Pigmentiphaga sp. H8: one gene and its partner. The protein of the gene in region 1 interacts with the protein of each later gene in a pairwise test. Links are inferred from orthologs where the notes say so. Each region holds a gene or a part of one and is shown on either strand. Other genes may lie near its edges.

Region 1 (2,908 bases):
CAGTCGTTCCGCGGCATGGGCATGGACTTCGGGCTGAAGGTGCTGTCCGAGGTGAAGGCGCAGGTCGGCGTGCCGGTGCTGACCGACGTGCATGAGACCGAGCAGGCCCGCCCCGTGGCCGACGTGGTGGACATGCTGCAGACGCCGGCCTTCCTGTGCCGCCAGACCGATTTCATCCGTGCCTGCGCGGCCACGCTCAAGCCGGTCAACATCAAGAAGGGCCAGTTCCTGGCGCCGCACGACATGGTCAACGTCGTGGCCAAGGCCCGCGAGGCCGCGGTCGAGGCGGGCGGCGACGGCGGCAACATCCTGGTGTGCGAGCGCGGTGCATCGTTTGGCTACAACAATCTCGTGTCGGACATGCGCTCGCTCGCTATCATGCGCGAAACGGATTGCCCCGTCGTGTTCGACGCCACGCACTCGGTCCAGCTTCCGGGCGGGCAGGGCACCACTTCCGGCGGGCAGCGCGAATTCGTGCCGGTGCTGGCGCGGGCGGCGGTGGCCGTGGGCGTGTCGGGCCTGTTCATGGAAACGCACCCGGATCCGGCCCATGCCAAGTCCGACGGGCCCAACGCCGTGCCGCTGGCGCGCATGGGCGACCTGCTGGCATCGCTGATAGAACTCGACCGCGTGACCAAGCGTCACGGGTTCCTCGAAAACGATTTCCAATAACTTTTCTTGAGACTGGACTCCTATGAGCGCAATCGTAGACATCATCGGGCGCGAGATCATTGATTCCCGCGGCAATCCCACCGTCGAGTGCGACGTGCTGCTGGAATCGGGCGCGATGGGCCGCGCCGCCGTGCCCTCGGGCGCGTCCACCGGCGCGCGCGAAGCCATCGAGCTGCGCGACGGCGACAAGTCGCGCTACCTGGGCAAGGGCGTGCTCAAGGCCGTCGAGAACGTCAATACCGAGATCGCCGAAGCGCTGATGGGCCTGGATGCGCAGGAACAGGCCTTCCTGGACCGTACCCTGATCGAACTGGACGGCACCGAGAACAAGGAGCGCCTGGGCGCCAACGCCATGCTGGCCGTCAGCATGGCCGTGGCCAAGGCCGCCGCCGAGGAATGCAGCCTGCCCCTGTACCGCTATTTCGGCGGCAGCGGCGCGATGAGCATGCCCGTCCCGATGATGAACGTCATCAACGGCGGCGCGCACGCCAACAACAACCTCGACATGCAGGAATTCATGATCCTGCCGGTGGGGGCCAGCAGCTTCCGCGAATCGCTGCGCATGGGCGCCGAAGTCTTCCACGCGCTGAAGAAACTGATTCATGACAAGGGCATGTCCACCGCCGTGGGCGACGAAGGCGGCTTCGCCCCCAACGTCGAGAACCACGAGGCGGCCATCCAGCTCGTGCTGCAGGCCATCGAGAAGGCCGGCTACGAGCCCGGCAGCCAGATCGCCCTGGGCCTGGACTGCGCCAGCTCGGAATTCTTCCGCGACGGCAAGTACCGCCTGGAAGGCGAGGGCGTGACCCTGAGCGCGCAGGAACTGACCCACATGCTGGCCACCTGGTGCGACAAGTATCCGATCATCTCGATCGAGGACGGCATGGCCGAGAACGATTGGGACGGCTGGAAGTACCTGACCGAGCAGCTGGGCAAGAAGGTGCAATTGGTGGGCGACGATCTGTTCGTCACCAACACCAGCATCCTGAAGCGTGGCATCGAGCAGAACATCGCCAACTCGATCCTGATCAAGATCAACCAGATCGGCACGCTGACGGAAACCTTCGCGGCGATCGAGATGGCCAAGCGCGCCGGCTACACGGCCGTGGTGTCGCACCGTTCGGGCGAGACCGAGGACACGACCATCGCCGACATCGCCGTGGCCACCAACGCGCTGCAGATCAAGACGGGGTCGATGTCGCGCTCGGACCGCATGGCCAAGTACAACCAGCTGCTGCGGATCGAGGAAGACCTGGGTGACGTCGCCCACTATCCCGGCCGCGAGGCTTTCTACAACCTGCGCTGATGCGCGCGGCCGCGCCGCCCGTGCGGCGCGGTCCACGGAAGAGCCTCCATGCGCCTGCTCACGCTGATAATCGCCTTGCTGCTGGTGATGATCCAGTATCCGCTCTGGCTGGGTAAGGGCGGTTGGCTGCGCACCTGGGAACTCGAGCGCCAGCTCGATGCCCAGCGGCATAGCAATGACGAGCTGCGCACGCGCAACGTCGCGCTGGATGCCGAAGTACGCGACTTGAAGAGCGGGACCGACGCCATCGAGGAGCGGGCCCGCTACGAACTCGGCATGCTGCGCCAGAACGAGGCCTTCGTGCAGATCGTCGACACCCCGCCGGCCGGCACCGTGCCGGCCAGCGCGGCTCAGCCGGCCTCCCGGCCGGCGGCCGCTCCCCGCTCGCGCTGACGCCGGGCCTAGGGACCGAGCAGATCCCGGTTCCTGCCATGCTCGCGCGCCGCCGACTGCATCGGCATGGCGATTTCGCGGCGTATCACCAGCAGGCCCGCCGCGCGAGCCTGTTTCACGTAGTCATCGCTTTCCGATGCGCTCGCCAACGACCGCAGCAGGGCGCGCATGCCTGGCAGATAGGGGGCGTGCAGATAGGTCAGCCGCAGCACCAGTGTATTGGCGTCGAACAAGGTCTGGCCCGAGCGTGGACCGATACCGCCGCGGTAGCGTGAAAGGTAGACCGTGTCGTGGTGCAGGCGCTGGTAGTCGTAGTCGAGTTCGCGTGGTCCCGCCGAGCGGCCGACCGCGAAGTCCTGGAAGCTGGCGGGAGTCGGGCTGAGTTGCTCGAGCCGCGCCATGCGCAGGCCGTGGGTGCGGGCCCAGCTTGCCATGCGCGCCCGCACCGCGGACAACTGCTCGTCCGGGTTCGGCGTGGCGCGGACGCCCAGGGCGGGAGACAGCGCGCGTTCGAAGGCTTGGGCGGTGGCCGCCGGA
Region 2 (2,864 bases), 2.7 Mb from region 1 along the record:
GCTGCCAGGATCCTCGCACGAAGTGCTTGCTGCTCTGCAAGGCCGGCTTGCTGGACGGGCGGGGGACCGGCGGGGGCAGCGGCCGGGCGCTGTCGGGTACCGGCGCGGGCGCGGCCGTGGCCGGCGGGGCGGTCACGGCGGGCTGGGACGGCGCCGCGCCCGCGTCCTGCTGGGGCTGCACCGTGCCGGCCGGCTGCGCGCAGCCGGCCACGGCCGCGGCCAGGGCAAGCGCGGGCAGGGGGAAGCGGTTAAATTGGCGGCAATGCCAGTTTCTGGCAATGAACTCGCGAAGGGACATTATGTGGTTGCTCCTGCTGGAAGCGCTCCTGGCGCTTTCCATACTCGTCTTCATCGTGGTGTGGACCATGCGAGGTAGGGTCAATCCCCCCCCTACGCGCTCCGCGCGCCCCCCAGGGGGCGATGCGAGCGGACCGGCAAAGCCGGATCCGCTGCATCCTGTGTCCCCACCGTTGCGTTCTGGGACAGATGCCGGCGAGGAGTAGGGGCGCTCATCAGTGCAGCGTACGGGGCATGGCCAGGACGAATTCGGGGATGTCGACCTCGAAGGGCATGCCGTTCTCGCCGACGCAGTGGTAGGTGCCGCGCATGGTGCCGACCGGCGTCGAGAGCGGGCACCCGCTGGTGTATTCGAAGCTTTCTCCGGGCTGCAGCAAGGGCTGCTGGCCCACGACACCCAGGCCCCGGACTTCCTGTTCCTGCTGGTTGCCGTCGGTGATGATCCAGTGACGGCTGATCAACTGGGCGGGTTCGGATCCGCTGTTGGTGATGCGGATGGTGTACGCAAAGACGTACTGCCGCTTGCCCGGATCGGATTGGTCGGCCAGGTAGCGGGGCTGTACGGTAACCGTCAGTTCATGAGATTTCATGCGTGCGCCATAGGGGTCTGACAAGCTTCTACAATGGGAGGCATCCGGCCGGGCCGGCATCCGCGGGCTCGGCGTCCGCTGGGATGTCCCGCGGCTTGCTCCTGTAAACGGAATATCTTATGCCAGCCTTCACCATTTCCGGGCCCGCTTCCACGCGTATCGCCCCCAGCATTCTATCCGCCGATTTCGCCCGCTTGGGGGAAGAGGTGCGCAATGTCGTGGCCGCCGGTGCGGATTGGATACATTTCGACGTGATGGACAACCATTACGTGCCCAACCTGACCATCGGCCCCATGGTCTGCGAGGCCATCCGCCCCCACGTGCAGGTGCCCATCGACGTGCACCTGATGGTGGAGCCCGTGGATGCGCTGATCCCCATGTTCGCCAAGGCCGGCGCCGACGTCATCACCTTCCATCCCGAGGCTTCGCGCCACGTCGACCGCACCCTGGCGCTGATCCGCGACCACGGCTGTCAGGCCGGGCTGGTGTTCAATCCCGCCACGCCCCTGGACTGGATGGATTACGTGATGGACAAGCTGGACATCGTGCTGCTGATGTCGGTCAACCCCGGCTTCGGCGGCCAGAGCTTCCTGCCGTCCACGCTGGACAAGCTGCGCCAGGCGCGCGCCCGGCTGGACCGCTGGCAGGCGGAAACCGGCCGCGCCATCGCGCTGGAGGTCGACGGCGGGGTGAAAGTCGACAACATCGCCGCCATCCGCGCGGCGGGCGCCGATACCTTCGTTGCCGGGTCGGCGATCTTCGGCAAGCCCGACTACGCGGCCGTCATCAAGGAAATGCGTGCGCAGATCGCCAAGGGCGACGCGTCCTACGCCTGAGCCCGAACCCGGGAAGCAAGGAGCCAGCATGAGTTTTCGCGCCGTACTGATCGACCTCGACGGGACCCTGGTGGATTCCGTGCCCGACCTGGCGCGCGCCGCGAACATCATGCGGGTCGAGTTCGGCCTGGTGCCGCTGCGCGAGGACGTCATTGCCACCTTCGTCGGCAAGGGCATGGAGAACCTGGTGCACCGCGCGCTGTCGGGCAGCCTGGACGGCCGCGCCGAGCAGGAACGCTTCCCCGAGGCGCTGGACGTCTTCCGCGATGCCTACCAGGAGGTCAACGGCGAGACCGCCCGCATCTTCGACGGCGTGCTCGAGGGCTTGCAGGCCATGAAGGCGCAGGGCCTGCGCATCGCGGTCGTGACCAACAAGCCGGCCGAATTCACCGGCCCGCTGCTGGAACGGATCGGGCTGCGCGCCTATTTCGACGCCGTGGTCAGCGGCGACAGCGTCGCCCGCAAGAAACCGGATCCCGATCCCGTGCTGCACGCCTGCGAACTGCTGGGCGTCACGCCGGCCGAGGCCGTGGTGGTGGGCGACTCCATGAACGACGCGTCGGCGGCCAAGGCGGCCGGCTGCCGCGTGCTGCTCGTGCCCTACGGCTACAACGAGGGGCGGGATGTGCATGCCATCGAGTCCGATGGTATAGTTTCCACGCTTGTCGACGCGGCGCTGTGGATTTCCCAGTCGCAGGTCCTGTCCCGGACCACGGTGGTTCCGCCGGCGTCGTTCTAGTTCGTTGCTCCAGATACTCCCAGGGTCTTTCCCCGTACATATGGTTGCCATGATCCGGTCGTCCGCCCAACCCCGCGCCTGGTGGCGCTGGTGGCGTTCGTCTGCCGGGTGGTGGTGATTCTCTCCGGCCGTCAGCCAGCGCGCTGACCGGCCCCTAGCAAAAAACCCGATACGAATCTCCCCGCCCGAGTCCTGCCGGACCGTCGGGGCATGTCTGCTCGTGCGTTCCGGACAAGGTCTCCGGCGGAACCGCAACATTCCACGCGATACGAGGCAAGCATGACCGAAGTCGAATTCCAGGCCCTGGCCTCCCAGGGATACAACCGCATCCCGCTGGTGTCCGAGACCTATGCCGATCTGGATACCCCCCTTGGGCTCTACCTGAAACTGGCCCAGAGCGGG

Evidence for each region. Proteins that work in one complex are often made in the same cells at the same time.
Region 2: the proteins of eno (region 1) and rpe interact in binary tests that used the Escherichia coli proteins (3 or more experiments, as listed by UniProt). The link is inferred for Pigmentiphaga sp. H8 from one-to-one orthologs.

The regions. Positions count from the first base shown.
Region 1 is NZ_CP033966.1:2,343,633-2,346,540, forward strand. Bases 1-2,836 are described here. They hold eno (phosphopyruvate hydratase), read left to right. Parts: upstream 1-694; coding sequence 695-1,978; downstream 1,979-2,836. Other genes in these bases: kdsA (3-deoxy-8-phosphooctulonate synthase), read left to right, coding at 1-672; ftsB (cell division protein FtsB), read left to right, coding at 2,027-2,371; EGT29_RS11195 (hypothetical protein), read right to left, coding at 2,380-2,836. Also shown: more of EGT29_RS11195, read right to left, coding at 2,837-2,908. UniProt on the Escherichia coli protein: Catalyzes the reversible conversion of 2-phosphoglycerate (2-PG) into phosphoenolpyruvate (PEP). It is essential for the degradation of carbohydrates via glycolysis.
Region 2 is NZ_CP033966.1:5,020,992-5,023,855, reverse strand. The notes cover bases 73-2,864. They hold rpe (ribulose-phosphate 3-epimerase), read left to right. Parts: upstream 73-1,006; coding sequence 1,007-1,723; downstream 1,724-2,864. Other genes in these bases: EGT29_RS23605 (anthranilate synthase component I family protein), read left to right, coding at 2,742-2,864; EGT29_RS23610 (phosphoglycolate phosphatase), read left to right, coding at 1,752-2,462; apaG (Co2+/Mg2+ efflux protein ApaG), read right to left, coding at 513-887; EGT29_RS23625 (murein transglycosylase A), read right to left, coding at 73-298. Outside these bases: more of EGT29_RS23625, read right to left, coding at 1-72. UniProt on the Escherichia coli protein: Catalyzes the reversible epimerization of D-ribulose 5-phosphate to D-xylulose 5-phosphate.